One region of the Neobacillus terrisolis genome, then DNA from elsewhere that is predicted to be linked to it. Evidence: riboswitches for the same ligand, from Rfam matches in the RefSeq annotation. Region 1 holds a riboswitch; each other region holds the start of a gene.
What was found. Region 1 has a riboswitch for S-adenosylmethionine ahead of ACI48O_RS06140 (methionine ABC transporter ATP-binding protein). Riboswitches for the same ligand answer to the same signal wherever they lie in the genome.
Positions count from the first base shown of each region.

Region 1 (8,271 bases):
CCCTTTGTTTCTTGGGTTTTTGTAGTGGTCCATGATAACTTGACGATAAAGGGTATCTAAATTATTAAAAGACATCGCTAAAATACTCCTTTGTTTTAACAAGCCCGCTGACGAGCTTATCAATTTCCTCTTCCGTATTATACATATAGAAGCTGGCCCGCGCCGTTGCAGATGCCTTTAACCATTTCATTAAAGGTTGAGCACAATGGTGTCCTGCTCGAACCGCAATTCCCTCAGCATCCAAAACGGTCGCTACGTCATGGGGATGAACATCATCTAAATTAAATGTTATGACTCCGGCGCGATTTTTCGGATCTTTAGGACCGTAAATCGTAATGCCTTCAATCGTTGACATTTTTTCCATCGCGTATGCTGCTAATTTATGTTCATGTTCAAGGATTTGATCTAGCCCTACTTCTTGTAAAAAGTCGATCGCTACACCTAAGCCGATTGCACCAGCAATAATCGGTGTACCCCCTTCAAACTTCCAAGGGAGCTCTTTCCATGTTGAATCGTAAAGATCGACAAAATCAATCATTTCCCCGCCAAACTCAACAGGCTCCATTTTTTCAAGAAGATGCTTCTTGCCATATAAAACACCAATTCCGGTAGGACCGGCCATTTTATGGCCTGAAAAAGCTAGAAAATCGCAATCTAAATCTTGAACATCTATTTTCATATGAGGTACACTTTGTGCCCCATCCACTACCATAATCGCCCCGTTTTCATGAGCAATTTTGGCAATTTCCTTGATTGGGTTGATCGTCCCAAGAACATTTGATACCTGCATGACCGAAACAATTTTTGTATTCGGTGTAATCGTCGCACGCACTTCGTCCAAGGAAAGCGTCCCGTCTTCCTGAAGCGGGAAGTATTTTAATGTAGCACCTGTTTGTTTTGCTACTTGCTGCCAAGGAATGATGTTACTGTGATGTTCCATATAAGTGATGATGATTTCATCACCAGGGCCAAGGTTAGCTCCACCATAGCTTCTTGCTACTAAATTTAAAGAGGTTGTCGTTCCTCGTGTAAAAATGATTTCTTGCATTGATTTCGCATTAATGAACTTACGAACTTTCTCACGCGCTCCCTCATATCCATCGGTTGCTCTTGTTCCAAGTGTATGCACACCACGGTGAACATTGGAGTTATATTCACGATAATAGCGGTCGATCGCTTCTATGACTTGAACCGGTTTCTGTGAAGTCGCGGCGCTGTCAAGATATACAAGCGGATTCCCGTTTACTTCCTGATGTAAGATTGGAAACAAATTTCGGATATCTTGAATGTTCATTATTTTACTTTCCTTTCAATCACTTCAACCAACTGTTTCTTAACTCCTTCGATTGGTAATTCGTTCACAACCGGTGCTAAGAAACCGTGAATGATTAGGCGTTCTGCCTCTTTTTTAGGAATTCCACGACTCATAATATAATACAATTGAACAGGATCGACACGGCCAACAGATGCAGCATGCCCAGCAACAACATCATCCTCGTCAATCAACAGAATTGGGTTGGCGTCGCCACGAGCTTTTTCACTAAGCATCAACACGCGTGATTCCTGTTGCGCATCTGACTTTGAAGCACCATGTTCAATTTTACCAATACCATTAAAGATCGAAGAGGCGCTATCCTTCATGACGCCATGCTTAAGGATATGGCCAGTTGTATGCTTACCGAAATGAACCACGCTAGTTGTAAAGTTCTGTGTCTGTTCACCACGACCGACAACGACTGTCTTCGTATCTCCAAATGAACCGTCACCAATTAAGTTTGTGGTATTTTCTGAAATGGTATTTCCATCGTTCATTAAACCTAATGCCCACTCAATATGTGCGTCCTTATGTGCCACACCACGGCGATTCACATAAGTTGTAACCCCTTTCGCAAGAGTATCCACTGCACCGTATTGAACTTTGGCGTTACCGCCCGCGATAACCTCAGTTACAAGATTAAATATTCCTGCTGCTTCCGCAACCGTGGAAATATTGTTTTCAACGTATGTTACTGAGCTATTTTCTTCTGCTACTACTAAAATATGGTTGAAGAGATTAGCTTCTGCGTCATCATGGAGGAAGACCGCTTGAATCGGTTGAGTAACTTCTACATTTTTAGGGATGTATAAGAATACTCCTCCATTGATATAAGATGCGTGTAAAGCAGTTAAACGATGTTCATCCACTTTCACACCATTTTTCATTAAATAACGCTGAAGAAGATCCCCATGCTCGCGTGCAGCTGTAAAAATATCAGTAAAAATAACGCCTGCCTCTTGAACTTCCTTAGATAATGACAAATATGCAGGGCGGTTATTTCGTTGAATATATAAGTTGTTACTTGTAGAATCTAAATCAATTAACGCCTTTACATCTTGTGGAAGATCATTTAGTGACGCGAAATCCTCGCTTTTTACAATATGCTTTGAAAAATCGGTAAAGTTCCACTTGTCGATTTTTGTTTTATCCGGTCTTGGCATCGGCAGAATTTCAGCTTTCGCCAATGCCTGTGTACGAAATTCAGTTAACCAGGCTGGTTCGCCCATTTCTTTTGAAAAAGAACTGATATAGTCCTGATCAAACGGTAATTTTATTTCAGTTGTCATATTAATCCCCCCAACGCTTACGCTTCTTGCTCAACTGTTTCGTCTTCAATTCCTAGTTCTTTCTTGATCCAGTCGTATCCTTCTGCTTCTAAGCGTTGTGCTAATTCAGGTCCGCCGGACTTAACTACGCGACCTTGCATCATAACGTGAACGAAGTCAGGAGTAATATAGTTTAAAAGGCGTTGATAGTGAGTGATAACCAAACAGCCAAAATTTTCTCCGCGCATTTCATTAATTCCCTTTGAAACAACTTTCAAGGCATCAATATCTAATCCGGAGTCAATCTCGTCTAAAATAGCGATTTTTGGTTCAATCATCATTAATTGAAGAATCTCGTTACGCTTCTTTTCACCGCCTGAGAACCCTTCATTTAAATAACGCTGTGCCATATCTGGGTCCATTTCAAGGAACTCCATTTTAGAATCCATTTGGCGAATGAATTTCATTAAAGAAACTTCTTTTCCTTCTTCACGACGGCTGTTAATAGCTGAACGTAAGAAATCAGCATTTGTTACTCCATTAATCTCACTTGGGTACTGCATAGCGAGAAAAAGACCAGCACGTGCACGTTCGTCTACTTCCATTTCTAAAACATTTTGGCCATCCAATTCAATCGAACCTTGTGTCACTTCATATTTAGGATGTCCCATGATTGCTGAAGATAGAGTCGACTTTCCTGTACCGTTCGGACCCATGATAGCATGGAATTCTCCGCCTTTAATCTCTAAATTTACACCCTTTAAAATTTCTTTCCCCTCAATCGAAACATGAAGATCTTTAATTGTTAAAGTTGATCCTGCCATTTATAAATACCTCCATCACTTTGTATCTTTCAGCTTAATGAGCTGCGATTTTTTCATTCTCAATTTATTCTCATTACAATCTTATAACAAATGAAAACTGATATCAACATTTTAGCAGTAATAACATTTTTCTTTATATAGAACGAATAAAGATGAATAAAGAACAACTTTGGAATAATATCTACTATTTTTTCCTGATTACCTCTTTTCATGTATCATGCCTACAATGATAATTTCACCATATCTATTCTATCAAAATATCGGAAAGCTGACCCCTTTTTTGAGTCAGCCTTGGGGTTTTTTTTATCTTAACTGAACCTTTTCGTTTATTCCTTGTTTTAAATCAATTTTAACAAGATTTTAGTTTATTTAGAAAAAAGAGGGCCAGTGCAAGCACTGAACCCTCTGTTTAATGCATTTATTGAGCTAATAAAACAACACCTTTGTATTTTTCATTAATGAATTCTTGAATCTCATCAGATTTAAGAACTTCAACAAGTGTTTTAATTTCCTCGCGATTCTTATCTTCAGAACGAACCACAACTAGGTTCGCAGGTACAATGTCAGCAGCTTCAAATCCATTTTTCAAGCCGTACTTATTTGCGTCAATCCCGCCTTCTAATGCATAGTTACCATTGATGACAACTGCATCACCTTCACCATTTTCAAAAGATGAAGCCAATAGCTTTGCTTCAATAAGCGTTCCGAAATCAAGTTTCTTCGGATTTTCCACGATATCTTCTACTCTAGCGTTAGCGCCAACGCCTTTTTTAAGCTTAATTAAGCCAGCTTTTTCAAAAATAGGTAAAATACGACCATGGTCACTTAATGAATTACTCATAATAATTTTTGCACCTTCAGGAAGGTCCTTTATATCTTTATATTTCTTTGAATAAATTCCGATTGGTTCTTTGTGGATTTCGCCAACACTTACAAAATCATAATCTTTATTTTGTTCCATTTCTAGCTCTAAGTAACCAGGTGTTTGGAAATAGTTTGCATCAAGCTCTTTATCTCTTAAAGCAACGTTAGGTAGGATATAGTCTGTGAATACCTTTACTTCTAGGTCAATTCCTTTTTCCTTTAAAAGAGGCTTTGCAGCTTCAAGTACCTCAGCATGAGGAACAGCTGTTGCTCCAACTACTAAAGTTTTATTGCCATCCTTTTTGTCTTTCTTTGCAGTGTCATCGTCCCCGCCACCGCAAGCTGTTAACGTGAAAGCTAGTAATGCAACCAAGAATAAACTTAATAATTTTTTCATCCTTATTCCCTCCTGTTATCGTTTGTCTGTTTTTTTTGTAAAATAATCTCCAATAAATTGGATGATAAATACTAAAATTAAAATGGCAACAGTTGCTACAAATGTAACCTCCGGACGATTACGTTGGAACCCTTCCAGATAAGCAAAGTGTCCAAGTCCTCCAGCTCCAATTACTCCGGCCATTGCCGTAAAACTTACTAACGAAATTGCCGTAACAGTTATCCCCGAAATTAAAGCCGGTAACGATTCCGGAATTAATACTTTTAAAATGATGTGGGCGTGTGTTGCCCCCATCGATTGTGATGCTTCAATAACCCCTTTATCAATTTCCCTTAGGGCGATCTCAACCATTCGAGCGAAAAACGGTGCCGCTCCGATAATTAACGCAGGCAATGCCGCTTCCGCCCCCAACATCGTTCCTAACAATAGTTTCGTAAAAGGAATTAATAGAACGATTAAGATAATAAAAGGAATCGAGCGGAAAATATTTACGAAAGCTGCAATAATGACATTAATAAAGCGATTCTCCCATATGTTTCCCTTATCGGTTAAAAATAACAACAAACCTAGCAGTAACCCTAATATAAACGTTGCCAACACCGAAATGGATGTCATATAAATCGTTTCTTTTGTTGCTTCTATTAATAAATCCCATTTTACTGTTTCAAATAGATTAGTCATTACGAATCACCTCCACCCCTACTTGCTGGGAGTGAATAAAGTCAATCGCCTTATCTATTTCTGACTTTTCGCCATCAAGATGTATAAACAATGTTCCATAGGAACCCGTTTGTGTTTGTGAAATTTTCCCTTGCAGAATCGTTACCGTTAAGGCAAATTGCCGGATAAGGTTAGCAATTACTGGCTGTTCCGCAGCTTCCCCAACAAAAGTTAGCTGGACAACCTGTCCACTTGGATAGCGCTTCAACAGATGCTCGACTGTTTCTTTTGTTTCCTCTGGCTCAGTCACTTGCTTAACAAAACGCTTCGTAATTGGCTGGACCGGATTTTTAAATACCTCTAACACCGGACCAAGCTCAACAATCCTTCCATCCTCCATAACCGCGACACGGTGGCATATTTTTCTGATAACATGCATTTCGTGTGTAATGAGGACGATCGTAAGCCCTAACCGTTTATTAATATCAACTAATAAATCTAAAATTGAATCAGTTGTTTGCGGGTCTAAGGCAGATGTCGCTTCGTCACAAAGCAATACCTTTGGGTTATTCGCCAGTGCTCTGGCAATCCCAACTCTCTGCTTTTGGCCGCCGCTTAGCTGTGCTGGATAGGCATCTTCTCTACCCTCAAGTCCGACTAATTTAATTAATTCATCAACGCGTTTGACCCGCTCTTGTTTCGAAACACCTGCAATTTCAAGTGGAAATGCGATGTTTTCACGAACGGTTCTTGACCAAAGCAAGTTAAAGTGTTGAAAGATCATGCTTATTTCTTGTCGGGCCTGTCTGAGTTCATTTCCTTTTATTTTGGAAACCTCACGTCCAGCTACATTAATCGTACCTTCTGTCGGGATCTCAAGTCCGTTAAGCATTCGGATTAATGTACTTTTTCCGGCTCCGCTATAGCCAATGACACCGAAGATTTCTCCTTCTTTTACCTCTAAATTCACATTATCGACGGCAACAACACGTCCTGATTTAGAAGGATAAATCTTTTTTACTCCATTTATAGAAATCATAGGATCACCCTCTTTTTTCTTTATAGCCCTTGTAAAAAAACGGATTGTATCTCATTATGTTTTGAATGTTCTTAACTATTCATTCATAACGATTCAATAGATTGACAAGCTATCCCTTTCAATCTATATGCATTTCCTTTGCAAATGCTATTGCAATGTAACTAAGCATTGATTCTGAAATAATAAAAAATGCCTCTCTGCAGATAAGCAGAAAGGCATAGTAATGTTCTATTCCCTTCTCTCATCTTCCAAAGCGTCTGCTTTGTGTGAATTGGCACCTTTTCAAATTGCATCGAGCAATTTGACGGTTGCCGGGCTTCATAGGGCACGTCCCTCCACCTCTCTTGATAAGAGCAAATATATTTATTATTTTTAAAATTTCCGATAACAAACTTAGCTATGAAAGTGATTTTATCACGGAGTAAAAATAGGTGTCAATATATTTTTTATACTAAAATAATTTTTCTGACAAATTCGATAACCTTATTCTATTGAGGATAACCCAGTAGCTTCTTTAATCGCTTGTTCAAGGTCCTCGATTAGATCCTCCACATTTTCAATTCCAATTGATAGTCGAATAAGATCCTCTGGTACACCAGCTGCTGCCAAGCCTTCTTCGTCTAATTGCTGGTGAGTCGTGCTTGCAGGATGGATGACTAAACTTTTTGCATCGCCTACATTGGCTACATGGGTCCAAAGATTTAATTCATTAATAAATTTCGCCCCTGCTTCTCGGCCACCTTCAATTCCAAAGACAACGACAGAACCTGGACCTTTTGGCAAATATTTATCAGCAAGCGCTTTGTCAGGATGCCCCTCATTACCAGGATATAAAATCCATTTAACTGCAGGATGAGCATCTAGATATTCAATAATTTTTTTCGTATTAGCGATATGCTCCTTCATACGAACATGGAGTGTCTCCAATCCTAATGTAATCTGGAAAGCATTAAGCGGACTAAGAGCAGGCCCCATATCTCTCAATAACTGAACTCTTGCTTTTACGATATATGCAGCAGCTCCAATTGCTTCGCTATAGACAATATCATGGTAGCTTGGATCAGGCTGTACAAAGCCTGGGAACTTGCCTGTACCCCAATCAAATTTTCCGCCATCCACGATGACTCCGCCCATGGTCGTTCCATTGCCGCCTAACCATTTAGTTGCAGAGTGGATAACAATATCAGCACCAAATTCAATTGGCTTTAATAAATAAGGTGTTGCAAAGGTATTATCTACGATTAGCGGAACGCCTGCTTCATGAGCAATTTCCGCCACTTTTTCAATATCTAATATTCTTAAGCTTGGATTTCCGATCGTTTCAGCGAATACAGCCTTAGTTTTGTCCGTGATCGCTGCTCTGAAGTTTTCAGGATCCTCAGCATTAACGAACTTAACATTTATTCCATATTTAGGAAGGGTTATCGCAAACAGATTGTATGTACCTCCGTAAAGAGTGGAAGCAGCGACAATTTCATCGCCAGCCTGGGCAACATTTAAAATGGCGATGGTAATGGCTGACATTCCGCTTGCTAATGCTAAGGCACCGATTCCCCCTTCTAATAATGCGACTCTTTCTTCAAGAACGGTAACGGTTGGGTTATGTATACGGGTATAAATATAACCTGGCTCTTTTAGAGCAAATAAATTAGCAGCGTGTTCTGTATTTTCGAATTGGTAGGCATTGCTCATGTAGATGGGAACCGCTCTTGCCCCGGTTACTGGGTCTGGAGCTAATCCTCCATGTACACTTAAAGTCTCGAAACGATAATTCTTTTGTTTTTCACTCATTCTCTTTCTCTCCCCTAATATTTTTTTAGGCTTTGTTAAATTTGTCTGTTGATTACAGCGAGAGGTGCTCCCTTTCCGCGGGGGAGTCCGGGAGCCTCCTCGGCGCAAGCGCC
Region 1 is NZ_JBKFGH010000008.1:95,330-103,600, forward strand. Features, by position in the region: gene sufU (Fe-S cluster assembly sulfur transfer protein SufU) at 1-75, opposite strand, end outside; gene ACI48O_RS06115 (cysteine desulfurase) at 65-1,294, opposite strand; gene sufD (Fe-S cluster assembly protein SufD) at 1,294-2,604, opposite strand; gene sufC (Fe-S cluster assembly ATPase SufC) at 2,622-3,407, opposite strand; gene ACI48O_RS06130 (MetQ/NlpA family ABC transporter substrate-binding protein) at 3,826-4,668, opposite strand; gene ACI48O_RS06135 (methionine ABC transporter permease) at 4,684-5,349, opposite strand; gene ACI48O_RS06140 (methionine ABC transporter ATP-binding protein) at 5,342-6,367, opposite strand; SAM riboswitch class I at 6,606-6,721, opposite strand; gene ACI48O_RS06145 (O-acetylhomoserine aminocarboxypropyltransferase/cysteine synthase family protein) at 6,851-8,158, opposite strand.

Region 2 (8,271 bases), on a different contig from region 1:
CGATAAGTTTTATGTTTAAATAAAGAGCAACTAGGTGTTCGTTCACAACCCATAACTTACAAGTTTAAGGGGGAAGAAGGATGACACCCTATGTTATTTTAATCATAACCGGCTTATCATTCCTTATAAATTTTTTAGCGTCATATTATCTTAGTAATATCGTAAAAAATACAAGGTCCGCCAGTATGTCTGGAGACGAAGTAGCTAATACCATTTTGAATTTAAATCATATCAGTAATGTCAAGGTTAGAAAAATTGATATTGCTGGAGAAAATGATTATGATCCGATTCTGAAGGTTATCCAATTAAGTCCAGACGTGTATGGCTGTAAGACCATTTATTCAATTGCTGTTGGTAGTCATGAAGCTTGTCATGCGGTAGATTTTCAATATTTTCGGTTTTTATTTATTCCTGTGACCTTTTTCGTTAAATATATTTTTATTCCATTATTTCTGTTATCATTCTTCATCGATTCAAATCTATTTCATGGAATTGTTTTACTCGTCTACCTATCTTTATTGTTATTAAAATTAATCGTAGAAGTGGTGGACGAATTCCATATTAATCGAATGTCGGTTCATACATTGAAACATTTTCAGCTAGTTTCACCTGATGAAGTCACTGAAACGAAGAAACTTTATCGATTTTTCAATTTTTCATACCTCGTTAGTCTGCCATTGATGATATTGTTTAATCGCTAAGGGTGAACATTGATAATTAATGTTTAAATCTCAAAAAAAGAGCTAGCATCAAAGCTAGCTCTTTTCCTTATTTCTTCTATTTTATTAACTTTGTTCGAAGTAATTCTGTTAACTCTTCAAGTTCACCCAGCGCAGCTGCGACCCGTTGCATATTGATTGGACCAATAGGCATAACATGGATCGATTCATCCGGCAGAGTGGATTTATGAGCAATCCTTTCGAAAACCTCATCATTTATGTCGGCAACACCAAGGTCTGTAAGTGAAACGGGTAAGCCGAGCTCACGATAGAAAGGGAACAACTGATTCACTTCATCTTGTTTTTCTTCAAGAATAAGTTGAACGAGTATCCCGTAGGCTACTTTATCCCCGTGTAAAGCGTGGTGGGTTTCTTCCAATACCGTCAGTCCATTATGAATCGAGTGAGCACCGGCAATTCTTCCAAAATGATCACCGAAACCGCCCACCATTCCACCAAGCATGATAATCGTTTCAATGACTTTGATGAAATCTTCATTAAGCACGCCGGCATCTAGAGTATGGATTGCTCCACTGGAATGAGCTAAAAGCAGGTCCTTGCATTGTTTTGCAGCATAATGCGAAATTTGCAATGGGACAGGCTTGTTTTCAATTACAGCCATTTGAACATCGGCTTCGTACCATTTTGCTAGAGTATCACCAATCCCGGCGATAAGCATGTTCAGAGGAGCATTCACAATAATCATCGGTTCTACTAACACAAGGCTCGCGCTATTCGGATAAATATCATAGCGGATAAATACCCCAGATTCATCATAAATTACACTGATTGGCGTCCAAGGGGAACAATTAGATGCAAGCGTTGGGATTAAGATCGATGGGGTGTTGGCTAAATGACATACAGACTTAACCAAATCAAGCACCTTTCCACCACCAACTCCGATGACTGCTGTATAACTTTTAGCACGAACTATGCTTGCAATCGTGGAAATCTCAGTTGTTGAACATTCGCCGCCATAGATGTATTCCTCAAATTCAACCTTGGTTAATTCAGGAAAATAGGGGAGGGCAGCCTCCCAAGATTTCTGCCCGTGTACAATCAAGACTTTCCTTAGTCCACGTTCCAATAGTTTGGATTCAAGTTGATTTAAAGCACCTTCCTGTAAAATATATTCGCTAGGCGCTCCATGAATAGAAAAGCTCTCCATGACTATCACTCATTTCTTAGCATGTTAACCCTTAACGAGCATGGACTACCATTGCTTTCAAATAGTTTTGCCCTGTAAATAATAACGAAAGCTATTTGATTACTTCATCCAATCAGGCTTACCAAAGCCTTTAAATTGCTCATCAATGATTTTTTCAAATTCATCAGATTCGACAACTTCTTTAATATCTTTTGCAAGCTGAGAATCCTTGTTTACTGTAGTTACAGCCACAACGTTACGATATTGATCGAGCATATTTTCTAACGCAAGAGCACTTAAAAGATCCATTTTTGCAGCCAAAGCGAAGTTACCAGGAACGGCAGCTAAATCTGCGCTTTCAACAGAACGAGGGAGCTGACCAGCTTCAATCGGTTGGAATTTCAAGTTTTTCTTATTTTCTTTAATATCTTTTTCAGATACCGTAAGTGGGTTTGCATTTGGATCTAGTTTAATTAAACCCTCATCTTCAAGAGTATTTAAAGCCCGAGCCCCATTGGTAGGATCATTAGGAATTGTAACCGTAGCTCCATCCTTAACATCATCCAAAGACTTGTATGTGTTTGAGTAAATTCCCATTGGAGCTGTTGGAACTGAAATTAAGGCTGTTAATTCCATATTGTTTTCTTTTGCAAAGTTTTCGAGATAAATCGTGTGCTGGAAAAGGTTTGCTTGAATATCATCATTATTCAACGCTTTATTTGGCTGAATATAATCGCTAAATTCAACGATTTCAACTTTATAGCCTTTGTCTTCTAAGCCGGGTTTAATCGCTTTATTTAACATATCACTATATGGTCCAGCTGTAGCTCCAATTTTAATTTCTTTTGTTTCTTCTGTTGCAGTTGTTTTCTCACTGCCGCTTTCCTTGCTTTCTGTTCCGCCGCAAGCTGTAAGAGCACCTGCCACGAAAAGTAAAATAATTGCTGTTAACCATTTTTTCATGCTGTTTTCCTTCTTTCTTTATTTTCTTTTATCTACAACTTTGGCGATGAAATCACCAAGGAGTTGGACAACCTGAACTAAAACTATCAAAATCAATACAGTCGCAATCATGATGGTATTATCATAACGATAATAACCAAAGCGAATCGCCAAATCTCCAATTCCACCACCGCCAACTGTACCAGCCATTGCAGAGAATCCGATTAAGCTGATAAGCGTCAACGTGATCCCGGAAATGATCCCCGATCTTGCTTCAAGCAGTAGTACATCCTTAATTATCATCCACGGAGTTGCTCCGGCAGCAATGGCTGCTTCAATAACTCCTTTATCAATTTCACGTAAAGCAGTTTCTACGATTCTAGCGAAAAAGGGAATGGCTGCAACCGAAAGAGAAACACTTGCTGCAGTTGCCCCAATAGTTGTTCCAACAATTAAGTTGGTTAATGGAATTAACGCTACTAACAAAATTATAAAGGGAATGGACCGGACTAAATTGACCGTAAATCCTAAAATGTTTTGCATAGTGCGATTTTCCAAAAATAATCCTTTATCCGTTACGTATAAAAGAATCCCGATTGGCAATCCAACAAAGATGGCAATCACTAGAGAGATTGAAATCATGTAAATGGTTTGAAAGAAAGCGGTATTTATTTCGGGAATAAGCTCGATAAAATGCTGAAAATCAAAGCCCATTGCGTAACACCTCCACCTGTGCGGCACGATTTTCGATATACTTAATCGCGTTGTTAATTTCTTCTTTCTCACCTTTCAGTTCCATGATAAAAATACCAAGGGGCAATTCTTGAATATATTCGATTGACCCGTGGAGAAAGTTACCTTTTACTTTAAATTGCTGGAGTGTATCAGAAATGACCCCTTCACCTGCAACCTTGCCTTTAAAGATTACTTTCACAATCGGTCCATCACATTTATTTAAAATCACCTCTGGGATCTCGAAGGAAACAACGCTTTCGATAAACTCTTTTGTGAGTCCTGTCTGTGGGTTGGCGAATACTTCATATACTGTGCCTTCCTCCATAACCCTGCCATTTTGCATAATCGCCATTCGATTACAAATTTCTTTGACTACTTTCATCTCGTGAGTGATTAACACAATCGTTATATTGAGTTCTTTGTTGATTTTCTTAAGTAAATTTAGGATCGACATGGTCGTGGTAGGGTCCAAGGCCGAAGTAGCTTCATCACATAACAGTACTTTCGGATTGTTGGCAAGTGCTCTAGCGATAGCAACCCTTTGCTTTTGACCACCGCTCAGTTGAGCAGGATAGACATCTCGTTTATCCGAAAGACCGACCATCTCGAGCAGCTCCTCAACTCGTGACTTTATTTGGGCCTCTGGAAGCTTTGCAGCCTTCAAGGCAAAGGCGACATTATCAAATACTGTTTTTTGACTGATTAAATAAAAATGCTGAAAGATCATCCCGATTTTTAACCTAGCCAGTCGTAAGTTTTCACCCTTTAATGAGGTAAGGTCTGTCCCGTTAACACTGATTTTCCCAGAGGTTGGCCGCTCAAGTAAATTAATACAGCGGAGGAGTGAGCTTTTGCCGGCACCGGAATAGCCGACAATACCATATATTTCTCCTTCTTGAATCGACAGTGTTACATCGTCAACACCTATAACTGTCCCAGTTTTTGTTTTATAAATCTTTGAAAGATTGCGAATTTCAATCATATAAAAACCTCTTTATGTATCCAAATTGACAAGGAAAATAAGCTCAAAAGTTTTAACTCTACAAAAAAATGCTTCTTTCATTAGAAAGAAGCATCGAAAAAAACGGGGTTCTCAGCTTATCTTTCAGAATGAAAGTCATTCTGTAGGAGTTGGCACCTTCCCTAATCAGGGGGTTGCCGGACGTCATAGGGCCTAGTCCCTCGGTCGCTCTGGATAAGTATTTTGTTGTGTGAAATAATATGTTTTTGATATTACTAGGCAATTTTTGTATTGTCAATCCCTAAAATATTATTTCCATATACAAAAAGTGGTTTGGAACCAATAATACCAATGGATTTAGTGGGTTTAAATTTTTTTTTGGTATTTTAAATCATTAATATAAATCCGTCCGTCGATCCTGAAAAATCGGAATGGTCTTCCGAACACGATCGACCTCAGTTAAATCTAATTCAGCATAAAAAATGCCTTCACCCGTCTCTTCGCTAAGCAGCAATTCTCCCCATGGAGCAATCACCATGGAATAGCCATTAAACTCATTATTTGGATCATTTCCAACACGGTTCACCGCGACGATATAGCACTGATTTTCGATGGCGCGAGCCTGCAATAACAAGCGCCAGTGGTCAATTCTCATTGTTGGCCACTCTGCCGGAATAAACATGACTTTTGCTCCTTCAAGAACATGACAGCGAATCCATTCTGGAAAGCGCAAATCATAACAGATGACCCCTCCACAAGTAATCCCGTCCAACTCAAATACATTTGTACTTTGACCTGCACTCATAAATAAATGCTCATCCATTAACTTAAATAAATGGGCTTTATCGTATTCAGCAACAATGGCACCAGTCCGATCTACGACGTACATTGTATTGCAGAAGCCTTCACCTTTTTTGGTCGCAACCGATCCCCCAACTATATTAATCTTATAGATTTCCGCTAAATTGACGAGCAATTGTTTCGTACGTTGCCCATCTATGTCAGCCAACCTATCGAGCTGATCAAGTGCATAGCCTGTATTCCACATTTCCGGAAATACGATTACATCCGCACCTGCCTGAGCTGCTTTTTGTATATAGTGTTCGACCGCCGTGAAATTTTTTTCTGGCTCCGCAAACGCAATATTCATTTGAACGCAAGCAATTTTCATTTTTCAAACACCTCTAGACATTTTTAATTAAAGATTATAGAATTTCAAATATTATCGCAATAACTTTTCTTAAAAGGATGATTCGATGGAATATTCAGAGCGCTTGAAAAAACTGCCGGTTCAATTTTTTGCTTCACTTGTTGAAAAAGTAAACAAAGCAATCGCCGAAGGGCGGGATATAATAAATTTAGGACAGGGAAATCCGGACCAACCAACTCCAAAGCATATTGTTAAAGCTTTACAAGAAGCGGCAGAGGACCCGCATACTCACAAGTATTCTCCGTTTCGAGGAATAAACGAATTGAAAGAGGCTGCTGCACAATTTTATAAAAAGCAATACGGTGTCGAGGTGGATCCCTATTCAGAGGTTGCTATATTGTTTGGAACGAAAACAGGGCTGGTTGAACTGCCAATGTGCTTGCTAAATGAGGGGGAGCTCATGCTCTTGCCGGACCCTGGCTATCCCGATTACCTATCAGGTGCCGTACTTGCAAATGTACAATATAAAACGTTTGGGTTAAAAGTGGAAAATCATTTTCTACCGGATTATGAGGCAATACCAAATGAACAAAAAGAAGCAGCCAAGTTAATGTACTTGAATTATCCAAACAATCCGACCGGGGCCACAGCTAATCGAGCCTTTTTCGAGGAAACGGTTGCGTTTGCCAAGAAACACAATATTACCGTGCTGCACGATTTTGCGTATGGCGCCATCGGTTTCGATGGAAAAAAACCGGTCAGCTTTCTTGAAGTGGAGGGAGCTAAGGAAATCGGTGTCGAGATGTACACTTTATCCAAAACCTTTAATATGGCAGGCTGGCGCGTTGGCTTTGCAGTTGGGAACCCGATCATTATTGAGGCGCTTAACCTAATTCAGGATCATTTGTACTGCAGTCTATTTCCAGCTGTACAAAAGGCTGCCGCTGCAGCGCTAACAGAGGATCAGAAATGTGTAGAAGAACTTGTAGCGAGATATGAAAGTCGCCGTAATACACTTATCTCAGCTTGTCGTGAAATTGGCTGGGATGTCCAGAGTCCGACAGGGTCATTTTTCGCTTGGCTTCCCGTCCCTAAAGGTTACAAGAGTGAAGAGTTTGCTGATTTCTTGTTAGACAAAGCGGATGTGGTTGTGGCAGCCGGTAATGGTTTTGGTGAGTATGGAGAAGGATATGTAAGAGTCGGTTTGTTAGTGGAAGAGGAGCGACTGATTGAAGCGGTTAAACGGATAGGGAAGTTGAACCTTTTTAACAGCTAATCATTTCTAAATCAAATTTTGACAGTATGAGGAGTTTACCACCATGAAAAGAACATTAAAGGCTGTCATTTTCGATATGGACGGAGTGATTGCTGATACATTAGAGCTTTATTACATAACCGAAAAAAGGATAGCTGATTATCTTCAAATTCCATTTACACATGAGGATAGCGAAAAATATAAAGGGGTCGAAAGAAAGAAAATCATCGAATCGATGGTAGAACGGTCAGCAAAAAAGTTAAGTTTTCTCGAGAAAGAAGAGCTTGCAGATCAGAAAAATATCCATTACCAGCAATTAATTCAAACATTGGATGAAAAAGCGATATTGCCTGGAATGGAGCAATTCATCGTCGATTTGAAAAATAATCATATGAAAATGGCTGTGGCTTCTTCGAGCTCAAATGTCAAAATCGTTTTGCAAAAATTGGGTTTGATTGATTACTTCGATGTAATCGTTGATCCTAGCTCGTTAAATAAGGGTAAACCTGACCCTGAAATATTTTTGAAAGCTGCAACGGAATTAGGAATTTCACCAGAAAATTGTGCGGCAATTGAAGATGGTGAAGCCGGAATGAAGGCAATCAAATCAACTAAAATGTTCTCGATCGGCATCGGAACAAATAAAACAGTTAAGACCGCTGATTGGCATGTTGTAAACACAGAAGAAATAACCTTTCAGGAGCTGTTGATACGTTTCGATAGAGAATATTTAGCTTAAAAAACCCCTAATGGTAGAATGATGTAATAAAATCTACCATTAGGGGTTTTTACATACTTAGATAAACATAGTCCCGGCAACAATAAAGCTGAATAAAGAACCAAGAACTAAGCCAGCGGCACCGAATACCATTAAGATTAAGCCGTGTATTTCACTTTTTACAGTATATGTCATAAAGCCCATAAACAATGCTGCTGCACCGAAAAGAAGCGGCATAAACAGAAGGGAAATCGCAAAGAATGCCCAACCTAATACAGCATATAAGGTTCCTTTGTTAGAAGTTGACTTTTCATAAGATAAGGTCACGTTGCCACAGCTTTGGCAAACTGATGAGTTAGCAACGCTGTAAGAACCATTTTGAGAATTATACATTTCATCCACCCCAATAATTAATAAATTTCTCCCCAAATACCCATCAATTACGCTTCGTTCACAAAATAGACATAAATACCAGTTGATTATTTTCAGATTACCATATTATTCTGGTAAATCAAGGAAAATGTTTCGGAAATGTGAATTTTTTTAGTTTTTGAAAAGGAGCAAAAAGTTTTTTGGAGGTTAATAGACACAAAATATAGAGATGGCAAGGGTTTAAGTGATAAAGCTTAGAAAGGCATTAACTG
Region 2 is NZ_JBKFGH010000035.1:55,295-63,565, forward strand. Features, by position in the region: gene ACI48O_RS19200 (zinc metallopeptidase) at 81-701, shown strand; gene ACI48O_RS19205 (iron-containing alcohol dehydrogenase family protein) at 778-1,887, opposite strand; gene ACI48O_RS19210 (MetQ/NlpA family ABC transporter substrate-binding protein) at 1,987-2,829, opposite strand; gene ACI48O_RS19215 (methionine ABC transporter permease) at 2,848-3,522, opposite strand; gene ACI48O_RS19220 (methionine ABC transporter ATP-binding protein) at 3,512-4,525, opposite strand; SAM riboswitch class I at 4,639-4,745, opposite strand; gene ACI48O_RS19225 (carbon-nitrogen family hydrolase) at 4,899-5,675, opposite strand; gene ACI48O_RS19230 (pyridoxal phosphate-dependent aminotransferase) at 5,761-6,930, shown strand; gene pgmB (beta-phosphoglucomutase) at 6,974-7,648, shown strand; gene ACI48O_RS19240 (hypothetical protein) at 7,706-8,020, opposite strand.
Region 2: another riboswitch for S-adenosylmethionine. It lies ahead of ACI48O_RS19220 (methionine ABC transporter ATP-binding protein); the one in region 1 lies ahead of ACI48O_RS06140 (methionine ABC transporter ATP-binding protein).

Region 3 (8,271 bases), on a different contig from region 1:
CGCTGATTGTTCTCGTCATTTACCATGGACATGAGGAAGGTGTCCAAGAACGGGATGAACTGCTTCAATTTGTAAAACAGCTTGACCAAAAGAAGGCTCATGTTCTTCAATACCAGTTCATTAATCAGGTCAACCACCCACCGTTTATTATTGCGATCGAAAAGAGATAAACAAAGGCTTATGTCAATGGAATCATTCCTTTGGCATAAGCCTTATTTTAAAGGTCTCAAAAAGGCGGTTGGCACCCATTTTTCCACTCTTCGAAAAATCAACCCATTTAAATAGAAAAAATAGCTGACTGCTCCCCCCGTTTTAATTATCTCCTTGGCTAATTTCCTGACACCCTTTTGTTTTGCCACCTTTTCATCTGACAAATAAATTCCCAGTAAGCCGCGATTGATTAACTGATGGAAGCGCTGGTGAGGCAATACCGTTGTATGTCGATCGGCCTCTTGTAAAAAATGGTTTAACCTCTCAAACAGTGTCTGGTTATTTTCATAATAAAAACAAAAATTCAAATCACCGCCGATTCGGTCTTCCTCCTGATCAATAAAGTAATCAAGCAGAATATGTAACCCTTGAATATATGGAAAATAGCCGTTTCGAATTCTTAACGCATGGCTCTCTTCAAAATCATCGCGCATCGCATAGGATAGAAGGCAAAAAATACCGAGTGTTGACCCGGAACAAGCCGAAAATTCATACCATTCCATCTTTGGAACAAGATTTTTATACTTGTGAAACCACTGCTTAAGTCGTGGAATTCGCTCTTCCATTTCAACATGCTTATGAATTTGCAGGTCACAATAGTATTCGCAAAGCTCAAACAAAAAATTTTTGATTTTTTGATAATGGGCCAAATCGTTCAATACCGTTCGACAGACTGCGGCTAATTCAAATAAATAACCTCCATCATCCTGATCGCTTCGATACCGATAATAATTTTTCCTGTCAGCTTCTAAGCTAATCGCATCCATCATCGCCTCATGCAGTGCGGCAAAATCATCCGGGTCTAGAGAAGTACTTCGGTCACATAAATTATCTAAATAATCACTAATCGTTTGGTACGCCACGATAAAACGAATTGCCTTATGATAATTATCCCCTGCTAACAATGCCAGAATCGCCCCACCCTGACAATGAAAGGCTTTATTTTCAAGACTAGCTAATGCCTGTTTACGGAGCTCCACATTCGGAATTTCTTTTGCCCTATTTTTCCAATAGGTTAGCTCTTGACTGACAAGCGGTAAAATTCTCCAATAAACCTTGGCCATTAAACTGATCGGTCGAGTCGGTATCGTCATGTTAACACCCCTTTGAACGCAACATCTCCTTTCATGGAGATGTTCCTTAAACCAAATAACCAATCACTTTTAGTTGACTGTTTACGAAATCCTTTGCATATTCAAAAACATCTTCCCGTTCTGGTTCGTTAAAAATTTCATGATAGCATTTGTTCCATTCTTTAAACCTTTTTTCTGAAAGAGGCACCTGATTAAACCAGTCCCTAACACCTTGTTTATTGACGATTTTGTCATCCCCGCCCTGCATAACCAACATTGGAATATCAGGTAATTTATCAATATTCTCGAAACCAAGCTTAATACCTTGAATCAGTTCACGATACCATCTCACAGATACTTTTGTTACATACAAGGTGTCATTTAAATCAGCATCCCGGACATCTTGATTTCTTGTTGCCATTTCAACGGTAATTCCAGAATTCATCCTTAATTCCGGGAATATGATATTTAATCCTATCGATAAGGCATTTAGTATTTTTGATGGAGAATTTACAAGCCCAAGGCACGGGGAAGACAAAATGACCCCTGCAATATTGACTTTTTCCTCCTGCAACATACGAATTGCGATCAAACCACCCATGCTATGGCCGAGTAAAAATACTGGTAACTCAAACGAATAGGCTGCCTGAATCCAGTCCTTTACTTCTATAATATAATCATCAAAGGAATTAATATGTCCTCTTCTTGACCGGGTTGTCATTCCTTGTCCCGGTAAATCCCCCATAATCACGTGAAATCCCGAAGAACGCCACATTTGAATCAGCCAACCGTAGCGGCGATGGTGCTCCATCGCTCCATGAATCATTACTATTACAGCCTTTGCTTCTCCTTCAGCTTCCCATTTCCACATACTCCAGATTCCTCCGTCATTAACTACAAAGATTAGACTATTACATCATTCTCCAACAATATTTTGAATTTTCAAGTTAAATCCTTTGACAAACCAAGGATATTTTTGGCTAAATTTTAACTAGTATAGTTAAAAGGAGAGAAATAAATGATTTATCCTTATAAAGGGAAATTCCCCAAAATATCTGATTCAGCTTTTATCGCAGATTATGTAACCGTTACAGGAGATGTCGAAATCGGCGATGAATCAAGTGTTTGGTATAATTCTGTTATCCGTGGGGATGTAGCCCCTACCATTATTGGCAAAAAAGTTAATATCCAAGATAACTCCATTCTTCACCAAAGCCCTAATAATCCGCTCATCATTGAGGATGAAGTAACGGTTGGCCATCAAGTGATCCTTCATAGCTGTATCATCAGAAAAAAGGCATTAATCGGGATGGGCTCAATCGTTCTTGATAATGCTGAAATTGGTGAAGGTGCCTTTATTGGTGCTGGCAGCCTTGTCCCTCAAGGAAAAAAAATACCACCAAATACGCTTGCTTTTGGTAGACCGGCCAAAGTAGTACGAGAATTAACTGCAGAAGATATTGCTGACATGGAAAGAATCTCTCGCGAATACGTTGAAAAAGGCCAATTCTATAAATCAATCCAAGCTGAAAAACAAGAAAAATAAGCTCTATTAACTCGGATAGTTTCCCCAAAACACAAGAAAATAAACTATCGCAATGGTTCTTATTATTATAGCGTTTGTTGTAAGATCGTGCCAATTGAAAAAACCGTTTCGGAGTTTATTCCGTAACGGTTTTTTCATAGCATATTTATTGCATGACCTTTTTTTTCAAATATTCCTGCTCAAAGGAATACTTTTTTTCAACATACACATCATGCCAGACCATGAACATTAAAACAGTCCATATTTTCCTGCTATTATCTGCCTTATCTAAGCAGTGATCATCTAGCAATTTTAATAGGTAGGCCTTATTTATCAAATGATCTGTGTTGCTCTCGTGAATAATCCGTTTTGCCCATTCGTTCATTTCATTTTTTAACCAATGGCGAATTGGTACCGGAAATCCGAGCTTTTTCCGATTTAAAACGTGATCAGGTACGACACCCTCGACTGCCTTCCGTAAAATATACTTCGTTGTACCATTAGCTGTTTTAAGACTGGTAGGAATTTTTGATGCCACCTCGAAAACCGCTTTATCTAGAAACGGTACGCGTAGCTCTAGTGAATGAGCCATCGTCATTTTATCAGCCTTTAATAAAATATCGCCGCGCATCCATGTATGAATATCAATAAATTGCATCCGATCGACTGGATCGTATCCCTTGCTTTGTTCATAAAGCGGTTTCGTCACATCGGTATATTTTATTTGTTCATTATAAACATGAAGTAAGTTACGCTTTTCTTCCTCCGTAAACATCTTTGCATTCCCTATATAACGTTCCTCCATTGGGGTGACACCACGCTCAATAAAGCTTTTCCCTTTCATCCCCTCTGGCATGATATTCGCAATTCCTTTTAACAGCGTTTTACCTATCGCCGGAATTTTATTAAATACCTCAAGGGACTGTGGTTCACGGTAAATATTATACCCACCGAATAACTCATCGGCACCCTCTCCTGATAACACAACCGTAACATGTTTACGAGCTTCCCGGGCCACGAAATAAAGTGGAACACAGGCTGGATCGGCTAATGGGTCATCCGTATGCCACATGATTTTCGGAAGCTCATTCATATATTCTTCAGGGGAAATGATATAGCTGATATTTTCAACTCCAAGTTTTTCAGCTGTTTCTTTCGCTACATCAATCTCACTAAAGCCATTATGGTCAAACCCAACCGAAAACGTTTTGATTGCTGGATGGAACTCCTTGGCAATCGAAGCAATAATCGAAGAATCAATCCCTCCGGATAAGAAAGAGCCTACCGGAACATCACTTCGCATATGAATTTTAACGGAATCAAACATGACATCTCTAATTTCTTTAATAAACGCATCCTCTGACTTGTTCACAGGATGGAAAGCAGCCTTCCAATAGCGAGAAATCTTCATTGGTTCGCCAATTTTTTTCGTAAAATAATGCCCTGGCTCAAGCTTAAAGATTCCCTCCGTCATCGTGTCCGGTTCTGGAACAAACTGATACGTTAAGTACTGTTGTATCGCATCATAATTTAATTCATTTTTTTCAAGGGCCAGTAAAATACTTTTCTTTTCTGACGCAAAATATGTCCGTTGTTCATTTTCATGATAAAAGAACGGTTTAATCCCAAACGGATCTCTTGCACCATAAAGAGTTTGCTCTACCTTGTCCCAAATGACAAACGCAAACATCCCGCGTAGGCGTTCAACAGCCTTTTCTTTTAAATGGCTGTAAAGGGCAATGATAACCTCTGTATCAGAGTGTGTTGCAAAGGTGAGCCCTTCCTTCAAAAGCTCTTCCCGAAGCTCAACATAGTTATATACTTCACCATTAAAAATAATCCAGTATCTTTCATTTTCATAGGTTAACGGCTGATGACCACATTCAATATCAATAATACTTAAGCGGCGAAATCCAAATTGGATATGTTCATCATAATAATATCCATCATCATCAGGTCCACGATGAGTGATGATATTGTTCATATTTTGAAATTGCTGTTTTTGCTCATCCCGAAAATCTTGTGTTTTTTCATGTACACAACCAATAAAACCACACATTATGTACGTTCACCTACTCCGTTCTATTAGCATCCCTAAAAAGGAACTCTCATTTTTTAATATGAATCTTACAGAATTCATACATTATATACTAACATATAAGAACAAAATCGCAAGCGCCCGGGTAGACCAGACACAACTAGAACACATCGACTTTTCCATGCAAATGGGCCTGTTGATTGGAGTGGAAGGCGCGAAGACTCTTGCGGGAGCAGCGGGACAGGTGAGACCCCGCAGGAGCGATAGCGACGAGGAGGCTTACCGCCCGCCCCGCGGAAAGCGAAGCGCCTGGAACGGAAATCAACAGACTAGTTAAAAACGGATAGCCAAAAAGAGGGCGCCCCTAAGGGACACCCTCTAGCTTATTATTTTATTGATTGGCTTGTTCTTTTAAGCTGTCGGCTTTGTCCGTACGTTCCCAAGGAAGATCAACATCCGTACGGCCAAAATGACCGTAAGCAGCCGTTTGCTTGTAAATTGGGCGACGCAGATCCAGCATCTTAATAATTCCAGCCGGGCGAAGGTCGAAGTTTTTGCGAACAAGATCAACTAAAACGTCTTCGCTAACCTTTCCTGTTCCAAACGTTTCAACTGCGATCGATACAGGCTGTGCCACTCCAATTGCATAGGCAAGCTGAACTTCCACTTTTTCAGCCAGACCCGCAGCAACAATGTTTTTTGCAACATAACGAGCAGCATAAGCTGCTGAGCGGTCTACTTTAGTTGGATCCTTACCGGAGAACGCGCCGCCACCGTGACGAGCGTATCCACCATAAGTATCAACTATAATTTTCCGGCCAGTTAAACCAGCATCCCCTTGCGGTCCGCCAATAACAAAACGGCCTGTTGGGTTAATAAAATATTTCGTATTTTCATCGATTAGTTCCTGTGGAACAACCGGATTAATCACATGTTCCTTAATATTTCTTTGAATTTGCTCTAAAGAAATTTCAGGATGATGCTGCGTTGAAATAACAATCGTATCAATACGTACCGGCTTATCATTCTCATCGTATTCAACGGTAACTTGAGTTTTTCCATCTGGACGAAGGTAAGGAAGAATTTCATCTTTGCGAACTTTTGTAAGACGGCGTGATAGCTTATGGGCTAATGAAATAGGAAGAGGCATAAGCTCCTTTGTTTCATTACAAGCAAACCCAAACATTAAACCTTGGTCACCAGCACCAATTGCTTCGATTTCCTCATCAGACATAAGACCTTCTCTAGCTTCTAACGCCTTATCAACACCCATCGCAATATCAGGTGACTGTTCGTCAATTGAAGTTAACACGGCACATGTTTCAAAATCAAAACCGTATTTAGCCCGAGTATAGCCGATATTTTTAATCGTTTCTCGGACAAGCTTTGGGATATCCACATAAGTAGAAGTAGTGATTTCACCTGCTACAAGAACTAAACCAGTTGTTACTGAAGTTTCCGCAGCCACGCGAGCATTAGCATCTTTTGCTAAAATAGCATCTAAAATCGCATCAGAGATTTGGTCACAAATTTTATCGGGATGACCTTCTGTTACCGATTCAGAAGTAAACAAACGACGTTTTGACATCTTAGTTCCTCCTTATATATAGAAATAAAGCGAGGTTAGCCGCGGAAATTTATTCGTCCCTTTTGTTAACCTCATGTTGATACGGTACTCATTCCCTAAGTAGTATGAAATAAACATAGAGTTTTTATCCCAGTTATGTAATGGATTCATGATGATTGGGGGATAAAAGCTAACACATTTTTTCTTAGGTGCAAAATAAAAAACCTTCCCTATTAATGAGGAAAGGTTTTGAGCAACAATTTGCGCCTTTCACTCTTATCGTTCAAGGTTTATATACCTTGCGTCAGGTTAGCACCTTTGCTTAAAAGAAATCCCAAGGGTTTACCTCAGTAGATTTTCTTATTTAGCAGGTTGCTGGGTTTCATAGGGCCTGTCCCTCCACCAGCTCAGGATAAGAGAGTATCCGTTCAAGGTAGAATCATACCTTATAGGTTTTAATGATGTCAATTGTTTTTTAGAATTGTTCACCAATTAGTAAAGAATAAATCCGCGCTCGCTGCACCTATTATTACTCATTATTGGTACTTATCCGACCGAATTAGAATATCTTAATTAACACATTTAATTAAATAACAACCTTATATAAGGAGAAAACTATGTTAATTTATTTTATTTTAGAAAAAAATGCATATTAGTATAGATTATTTATCCTAATGTGTTATACTATTCACAACACTCAAAAATATTTGATAAAGGATGGTATTTATCAGATGAATTCTGTAAGTATTTCCAATGAACTGAATGAATTGTTAAAAGGGAGCAATATTCGCAATCAACTCTCTGTTCCGCAATTAGTTGAAAAGGTACTAGAACGTAAAGAAGGTATCCTTTCCTCTACTGGTGCGGTTCGGGCGACAACTGGAAAATATACTGGTCGTTCACCTAAAGACAAGTATATTGTAGAAGAAGCAGGATCTAAGGACAAAATTGAATGGGGTTCTGTTAACCAACCCATTTCGGAAGAAGCATTTTCAAACCTTTACAATAAGGTAATTACGTATTTGCAAGAACAAGAAGAAGTATATGTATTTCGCGGTTTTGCTGGGGCGGATAAAAAATTCAGATTACCAATCCAAGTCATCAATGAGTATGCTTGGCATAACCTTTTCGCCCATCAACTCTTCATTCGTCCAAACGAGGGCGAATTAACAAACCACGATGAGCCATTTTCTGTAATTTGTGCTCCAAACTTTAAAGCAGATCCAGCTGTTGATGGAACGGCATCTGAAACGTTTATCATTATTTCTTTTGAACGGAGAACGGTTTTAATCGGCGGTACGGAATATGCTGGAGAAATTAAGAAATCAATTTTCTCTGTTATGAATTATCTGCTACCGGAAAACGGTATTATGCCAATGCACTGTTCATCAAATGTTGGTGCTGAAGGCGATGTCGCTTTATTCTTCGGTCTTTCCGGAACAGGTAAAACAACTTTATCAGCAGATCCTAATCGCAAGCTGATCGGTGATGATGAACATGGCTGGTCTGCAAACGGTGTCTTTAATATCGAGGGCGGCTGCTATGCTAAATGCGCTGATTTAACGCGTGAAAAAGAACCGCAAATCTTCGATGCCATTCGTTTCGGTGCGGTGCTTGAAAATGTCATCCTTGACGAAGAAAGCCGTATTGCGGATTACTGTGATACATCTTTAACTGAAAATACTCGTGCTGCGTATCCTTTACAAGCGATTAGCAACATCGTAGATCCAAGCGTTGCTGGTCATCCAAACACGATTATTTTCTTAACGGCTGATGCATTTGGGGTATTACCTCCAATCTCTAAGCTTACAAAAGAACAAGCGATGTACCACTTCCTAAGTGGTTATACTTCAAAACT
Region 3 is NZ_JBKFGH010000011.1:9,506-17,776, reverse strand. Features, by position in the region: gene mnmM (tRNA 5-(aminomethyl)-2-thiouridylate-methyltransferase MnmM) at 1-170, shown strand, start outside; gene ACI48O_RS07350 (tetraprenyl-beta-curcumene synthase family protein) at 213-1,304, opposite strand; gene ACI48O_RS07345 (alpha/beta hydrolase) at 1,351-2,154, opposite strand; gene ACI48O_RS07340 (gamma carbonic anhydrase) at 2,302-2,829, shown strand; gene asnB (asparagine synthase (glutamine-hydrolyzing)) at 2,975-4,867, opposite strand; gene metK (methionine adenosyltransferase) at 5,238-6,434, opposite strand; SAM riboswitch class I at 6,687-6,832, opposite strand; gene pckA (phosphoenolpyruvate carboxykinase (ATP)) at 7,145-8,271, shown strand, end outside.
Region 3: another riboswitch for S-adenosylmethionine. It lies ahead of metK (methionine adenosyltransferase); the one in region 1 lies ahead of ACI48O_RS06140 (methionine ABC transporter ATP-binding protein).

Region 4 (8,271 bases), on a different contig from region 1:
GCAAATCAACATCACCGTCAATTAAGCCAATTGCTTGTTCCTCATAAGTGTCAGCCAAGGCGGCAAAAGTAGTTCCACCTGTAACACTTAATGTTTTTGTGGTTGGCCCCATTGACCCAGCGACAAAGCGAGGGTGATCGGGAGTCGATACAAGATCAGCGGCCTTTCTAGCAATCAGCGCTGCTTTTTTATTTATTTCATAGGCTTTATGCCCAAGCTGGTACTCATCAAGGACAATGCTTGTAGCCCCAAAGGTATTGGTTTCAATAATGTCAGCTCCTGCAATCAGGTACTCTAAGTGAATAGCTTCGATGACATCAGGACGGGTAAGGTTTAAATTTTCATTGCAACCATCGAATTGCTCGCCACCAAAATCATCAGCCGTCAAATTAGCCTGTTGCAGCATCGTCCCCATTGCACCGTCCATTATTAGGATCCTTTTATTTAATTGATCAGTGAATGATGCTTTGGACATTGTTCTTCCCCCTTGAATTTAAAGCGATCCTCTTGTTCGTATAGTCTGCCAACTCGACGGTGAGTTCGTAGCGAAGAAATGGAGTAATCAAATAGATTCCATTAAACAGCTCTAAAGCTGCATCTATTAAAGATTTGGTGATGACTAAACCTTCCTGAGTTGCTCTCTCAGGATCATCCTTAAATTTTGTCATTTGTGCACGGATGGAGTCGGAAATCTTTATTCCCGGTACTTCATTGTGTAAAAATTCCATGTTTCTGTAGCTAGTTAATGGCATTAAACCAATATAGATTGGCGCAGTTATATGCTTGGTTGCCTCGTAAACCTCATACAGCTTTTCTTCTGAAAAAACCGGTTGAGTAATAAAGTAATCTGCTCCATGGGCAATTTTCTTTTCCATTCTGATAACAGCTTTTTCTAAAGAACGAACATTAGGATTAAATGCGGAAGCTACTGAAAAGGTTGATTTTTGACCAAGTTCCTTTCCAGAAACTGAAAGACCGTCATTTAATTTTTTAACCATTGATATTAATTCAAATGATGAAACATCATATACGGAAGAAGCACCCGGAAAATCACCGACACGGGCTGGATCGCCAGTGATGACAAGAACATCATGTAAACCAAGCGTGTGCAAGCCCATTAAATGTGATTGTAACCCAATAATATTTCGATCACGACAAGTAATATGGATTAATGGTCTTAGTCCGATCTGTGTTTTGACTAGATGTCCTATCGCTGAGTTGGATATGCGTGGTGAGGCAAGTGAATTGTCGGCAAGCGTGATCGCATCAATTCCAACTTCCTTTAACGCTTTTGCACCCTCAAAGAAACGAGTCGTATCCAATTTTCTTGGCGGGTCTAGTTCGACAAGAATCGAAGGACGCTCCTTCACAATTTCATGCAAGGGTGGGATATCCCGTTTTGCGGGCTTAGGTTCAATGACAATTTTTTCTTGTTTAGGCTTGTTTGTTTTTTCAGTAATAGGTGGAACATTGCGAAGCTCTTCAGCAAATGCGCGAATATGGTCCGGCGTCGTTCCGCAGCAGCCACCTAATAATCGAACCCCCTGGTCCCTAAATGCATGAGCCGACTTGCGAAAATATTCCGCATCCCCTTCATAATGAAATACTCCGTCTGTATAAGCCGGTAAACTTGCATTTGGGTAGGCTGATAAATAAGAATGTTTTGGAAGAGGGACATCCTCTAAAGCTTTTAACATATGGTGTGGGCCAAGGCGACAATTTAAGCCGACGACATCTGCCCCTAAATTTTCTAGCCTGTGAAGTGCGTCTGCAATCGGAGTATGATCCTGCATGAATCCAACCTCTTGCATAGAAAGTTGGGCCACAATCGGCAGTTCCGTTTCTCTTCTGGCAATTGAGAGTACGGATTCCATTTCCTCAAGATCATAATACGTTTCAAGCAAGATTCCATCAACACCCTCAACAAGTAAGGCGTATAACTGTTCATGGAAACTTGTTCTAATATCGTCCAGCTGGATGCTGTTAGGCTTTATTCCGCGATTTCCACCAATTGTTCCAAGGACATATGTTTTTCCGTTTGCTGCTTTTTTGGCAATCTGTACAGCCGAACTGTTTATTGCTTTAACGGAATCTTCCAGACCATATCGAGCTAGTTTCAAGTAATTAGCTGCGTACGTATTCGTTTGGATAATATCGGCACCAGCGTTGATATAGGCCGTATGAATCGACAGAATTTGCTCTGGGCGGGACAGGTTCAACTCTTCTAAACAGCTGTCCTTTCCATATGAATAGAGAAGGGTGCCCATTGCACCGTCCCCAATAAGAATTTGTTTTTCTAGTTTAGTAAGGAAACTCATTTTTACACCTCTACTGGGTTTTTAGCATGATCCTGTAAAGCGGATTTAAAATCAGCAATGAGATCATCAGTATTTTCTAGTCCAACAGAGAGACGAAGCAAAGTATTGCTAATTCCTCGTTGTAAACGTTCAGACTCTGGCATAGATGCATGCGACATCTTAGCTGGATAAGAAAGGATGGATTCAACCGCTCCCAAGCTAACCGCAAAAACTGGTATTTTTACCTTTGCGATAAACGACCGGAGCAGGGCTTCATCTTGTAATTCAAACGATAATACTGCTCCTGGACTTTGGGCCTGTTTATGCTGTAAATCGTACTGCGGGTGGTCGGTTAAGCCTGGGTAATACACGTTTTTAACCAATGGTTGTGTTTGTAAAAATTCTGCAATTTTCTGAGCAGATTTAACAGAATGCTCAAGCCGCACATGTAATGTTTTTAATCCTCTAAGGACGAGCCAAGCATCTTGGACACCTAATATCGCCCCAAAAGCATTTTGCAGATACCCTAGTCTTTTTCCTAATGCTTCATCTTTAACAACCGCAAGGCCTGCAACAACATCGCTATGTCCAGACAGGAATTTGGTTGCGCTATGAAGTACAACATCAGCACCTAGTTCCAGCGGCCTTTGGTGTGCTGGGGTAAGAAAGGTATTGTCGACAAAAGTTAGTGCTCCGCATTGTTTTGCTAATTGACAAATAGCGCTTATATCAGTAACCTTCAGCAATGGATTAGACGGTGTTTCAACATAAAAGAGCTTTGTGTTGGGCTTAATGGCTTGTTTCACTTTTTCAAGGTTTGTCATATCAACAAATGTATGTTCAATTCCGTACCGGGTTAGTACCTCCGTAACCATCCGGAAGGTACCACCATATACATCTTCTGTAATAATAACATGATCGTTTTGAGAAAGAAGGAGAAAGGCTGTAGAGATAGCTGCCATTCCCGATGAAAAAGCAAACCCTTTTGTACCGCCTTCTAAATCAGCAATGACTTCCTCCAATGCTTCCCGGGTAGGGTTTAAACTGCGGCTATAATCATATTTTCCAAATTGATCGATGTCAAACTGATGGAAGGTTGAGGCGTGCTGAATCGGTACACTAACAGCACCTGTTGCCGGGTCAATCTTGTGACGATTGTGAAGTAATTTTGTTTCAAATGAGAAATCGTTTTCCATTACACAGCTACCTCCTTTTTAGCATTGGTTAAAGCATGGTTTAAATCATTAATAATATCTTCTGCGTCCTCTAAGCCGACAGAAAAGCGTAACAACCGGTTACAGACACCCGTTTCTAGTCTTATCTGTTCAGGAATGTCGGCATGTGTTTGGGTTGATGGATAGGTAATAAAGCTCTCGACCCCACCTAAGCTTTCCGCGAATGATATGAGCTTCATATTTTGTAAAAATGGATTCACCCAAGTTTCGTCTTTAATCCGGAATGAAACCATTCCGCCTCTTCCCGGGTATAGAACATCGATCACATCATCATGAGCAGATAAGTACTCAACAACAGCCTTAGCATTTTTCTCATGCCGTTCCATCCGCAATGATAAGGTCTTCATACCGCGGATTAACAACCATGAATCAAACGGGCTTAATACGGCTCCGGCAGCATTATGATAAAGAGCGAGACTTTCACAAAGCTCTTTTCCTTTTGCGACGATTAATCCTGCGAGTACATCATTATGTCCGCCTAAGTATTTCGTTGCACTGTGAATCACAATATCTGCACCAAGATTAATCGGCTTTTGCAGAAGAGGAGTATAAAAGGTGTTGTCAACGATTAAAAGAACCCCGTGTTCCTTGGCAATCGCTGCAACAGCACTAATATCGGTTTGCTCCATTAACGGATTCGTAGGTGTTTCGATAAAGATTGCTTTCGTTTTTGGAGATATGTATTTGATAATCTCCTCCGGATGTGTTGTGTTCACATAATGGCTGGTTAAGCCCCATTTTTTAAAACCTTGCTCTAATATGCGGTAAGTGCCGCCATACAAATCCTTTGAAACAATCCACTCATCCCCCGATTGGAAAATAGAAAGGATGGTAAGGATGGCGGCCATACCTGAACTGCAAGCATACCCCTGGTCGCCGTTTTCTAGTTCTGCTATGGCTTGCTCAAGAATTTTTCTAGTGGGGTTTCCTGTACGGATATAATCAAAACCTGTTGATTGCCCAATCCCTTCATGCCGATATGCGGTCGAAAAGTAGACTGGAGGATTTACTGTTCCTGTTGTTGTTTCGCTTCGGTTTCCAATTTGTGCTAGTACTGTGTCAATTTTATACAAAGCCGCCACTCCTCTAGTTAAGATAATAAAAAAAGCCTTCTTATAAGAAGAAGACTTTAGTAGGTTAGGACATTTAGCCATTCTTCTTATCTTTCAAGTTTTAAAAACTTGCTGGACTTAGCACCTTATCAATGAACAAGCCACTGATGGTTGCTGAGGTGTCATAGGGCCATACCCTCGACCTCTCTGGATAAGAACTCAATAATATTCGATTTTTTTAAACTTTACTATATTACCTATTAACATGTCAATTACTTTATTAAAATATTCGGTAAATATAATAATTACTATTTTACATTAAAGCTATGTTAAAATTCGTGATTGTTTTTGATCACGATGTTGATTGGAGCGGAAGGCGTGAGACTCCTGCGGGAGAAGCGGATCACGGGAGACCCCGCAGGCGCGACAGCGCCGAGGAGGCTCCCGGATCGCCCGCGGAAAGCGAGCGCCTGTAGCGGAAATCAACATCCAGATTTAACAGAGCAATTTAAAAGAAGGGAAGGTGAAGGTTTTTTATTTGACGCGTGTTGTTTACTATTTTATGCTCAGAACATACAAAATGAGTATACAGAAATAGGAGAATAAAATATGTTAACAATTGATATAAAAAATAGATTAAAAGAGAAAATGAAAATCGTTCAGAATCAGGACCAGTCCAGTGTTTGTTTAGTTGGCCCGGTGACATTGCCAATACAATTAGAAAATAAAGTAGTTACATTTAAATGGTATACTTGGTTAAAATTAAAAGAGGATACAATAGATAAAGATTCTGTACTTGATTCAATTACAACAGCATCATTGGCGGATCTTCAACAATCATCTATCTTGGTTTATGGAGACTTCGAGAATAGCGACCATCCTTTAGTCCGCTTCCATAGTATCTGTCACACCGGCGATATTTTTGGGAGTAAACGCTGTGATTGTGGGTATCAACTGCACCAGTCCCTAAAGATGATAGTTGAAAATGGCCATGGGGCCCTATTTTACTTAGCCAACCACGAAGGTAGAGGAATCGGTCTTTTTTCCAAGTCGCTCGCTTATCTGCTTCAAGAGGAAGGGTACGATACCGTTGAAGCAAACCATGCGCTTGGCTTTGAAGATGACCTCCGTACTTACGAAGAACCTTTAATGATTTTACAAGAATTGCGATCTAAGCCCGTTATTCTAATTACAAACAATCCTAAAAAACTTTTCGCTTTAAAGGAAAAAGGTTTATCTGCTGATTCTCATCAACCGTTATGGGGAGATAGCAACCTTTATAATAAGAAGTACTTAGAAACAAAAGTAATGAAATCCGGGCACATACCAGAGCAGAAGGAAATAACTATATAAGGAGTAATCCGTATGAAAACTGACCAATATTATATGAATCTTGCTTTAGAATTAGCGGCTTCCGCAAGGGGAAAGACAAACCCTAACCCATTAGTAGGTGCTGTCATTGTAAAAAACGGGATGATTGTCGGCTCGGGTCTGCATCGCAAGGCTGGTGAACCTCATGCAGAGGTGCACGCCTTTAGAATGGCGGGGGACCATGCTAAAGATGCAACATTATATGTGACCTTAGAGCCATGTTCACACTATGGAAAGACCCCGCCATGTGCTGAATTAGTTAAAAATTCAGGTGTTAAAAAGGTTGTGATCGCCATGCAGGACCCTAACCCGCTGGTGGCAGGGCGAGGGATAAACATTCTTCAAGAAGCAGGCATTGATGTAATTGTTGGAGTAATGGAGCAGGAAGCGCATCGCTTAAATGAAAGATTTATTCATAATATGTTAACCAATACTCCTTTTGTTGTTTCAAAAGTTGCGATGACGCTTGATGGGAAAATTGCTGCCGCAAACGGGCATTCTCAATGGATCACGAGTAGTGAGGCAAGAGAATCCGTTCACCATTTACGGAACGAAGTCGATGCCATTATGGTTGGGATTGGTACAGTCCTAGCGGACAATCCCCAGCTGACGACACGACTGCCGGAGGGTGGGAAAAACCCGGTTCGAGTCATCCTTGATACCCATTTACGGCTGCCGTTAGATGCACAGGTAACAGAGACTTCAGAAGCCCAAACTTGGATCATAACCGGTGATGGGGTTGATCAAAATAAACTTGCTCTATTTAAAGAGAAGGGGGTAGAGGTCATTACTGTCCCTGTGACGAATGCTGGACTTGATTTACAGCATGCCTTAAAAATACTGTTTGAAAAAGGGATAACCGATATTTTGCTTGAAGGCGGCAGTGAGTTAAACGGAGCCTTTTTAAAGAAAAGCTTAATCAATAAATATTTAATTTATATCGCTCCAAAACTGTTAGGTGGCCGGAATTCATTAACACCATTTGCAGGAAAGGATGCAGAAAGCATGAATGAGGCATTAAATGTTGAAATACATGCTATTGAGCATTATGGTAGGGACCTTTGTATTACAGCATATCCACTTAAGGAATAGGAAAAAAACTTTGACAATTAAAGTTGGTTTCCATATACTTACCTAAGTAACTATTTCATTCACTGAAATAGTTACTTTTTTTAATAATAAATAGTTACCTAGGTAATGAATATGAGGGGATGCCATGCACGAGAATCACCAATTGTTACATCAGATCCATCAGTTGTCTAGAAAATTAACGAAAAAATTAAACGAAGTATTACAGCCATTTGGGTTATATAGTGCGCAATGGTCGGTTTTGTTTGTTCTTAAACAGAAAGGGACCTTAACACAAAGGGAGCTTTGTGACTATTTATCTGTAGAAGCACCACCAATGGCCCGGACGATTAAACGATTAACAGAACAAGGATATGTCCTACATGATTTCGGTGCTGATAAGCGCAAGAAGTATATTAAATTAACAGACAAAGCGATGATGGATTTTCCTAAATGGGAAAAAGCCGTTTTAGATTTGAATCAATCACTATTACTGTCCTTGCCTGAGGCAAAAAGACAAGAACTTTCTACCTTAATTTCGGGGTGGCTGTTCAAACTTTAGAAAAAGAGGTTTTAAAAAAATGAACAATTCTGCATTATGGACAAAGAACTTTTTACTCGTTGCGATAGGCAACTTTTTTGTTTTTTTCGCATTTTACATCCTTCTCGTTTCCCTGCCAATCTATGCGATCAATCATTTGCATTCACAAAATGCAGAAGCCGGTTTGCTGACAACCGTTTTTTTAGTTGCGGCGATAGTTATTCGTCCATTTGCTGGTTATTGGTTGGAACGGTACGGTAAAAAACGTACATTATTGAGTGCTCTCATCTTGTTTAGTTTTGCTACACTTTTTTATTTTGTACCTGATTCGATTTCTAGTCTATTAATCCTTCGCTTTATTCATGGATTAGGGTTTGGCATGAGTACGACAGCCATGGGTGCTATCGTCGCTGATATCCTCCCAGATTCAAGGAGAGGGGAAGGGATGGGATACTTTGTATTATCAACTACAATAGCAATGGTAGTGGGCCCATTCATTGGCCTAACCGCAATCAATCAATGGAATATCTCCGTACTATTTGTAGTCTGCATTTTCAGCACGCTCCTATCGCTAATTTGTGGTTTTGGAATTAAGCTGCCAAGTCAACTGAGGACAGCGGTCCCAACACAATTTAAATGGGGCGATCTTTTTGAAGGCACAGCTGTTCCTATTGCTTTGTTGGGTGGACTATTAGGCTTTGTCTATG
Region 4 is NZ_JBKFGH010000020.1:41,062-49,332, forward strand. Features, by position in the region: gene metH (methionine synthase) at 1-475, opposite strand, end outside; gene ACI48O_RS13305 (bifunctional homocysteine S-methyltransferase/methylenetetrahydrofolate reductase) at 453-2,318, opposite strand; gene metC (cystathionine beta-lyase) at 2,321-3,493, opposite strand; gene ACI48O_RS13315 (methionine biosynthesis PLP-dependent protein) at 3,493-4,605, opposite strand; SAM riboswitch class I at 4,689-4,802, opposite strand; gene ACI48O_RS13320 (GTP cyclohydrolase II) at 5,194-5,937, shown strand; gene ribD (bifunctional diaminohydroxyphosphoribosylaminopyrimidine deaminase/5-amino-6-(5-phosphoribosylamino)uracil reductase RibD) at 5,950-7,047, shown strand; gene ACI48O_RS13330 (MarR family winged helix-turn-helix transcriptional regulator) at 7,172-7,585, shown strand; gene ACI48O_RS13335 (MFS transporter) at 7,605-8,271, shown strand, end outside.
Region 4: another riboswitch for S-adenosylmethionine. It lies ahead of ACI48O_RS13315 (methionine biosynthesis PLP-dependent protein); the one in region 1 lies ahead of ACI48O_RS06140 (methionine ABC transporter ATP-binding protein).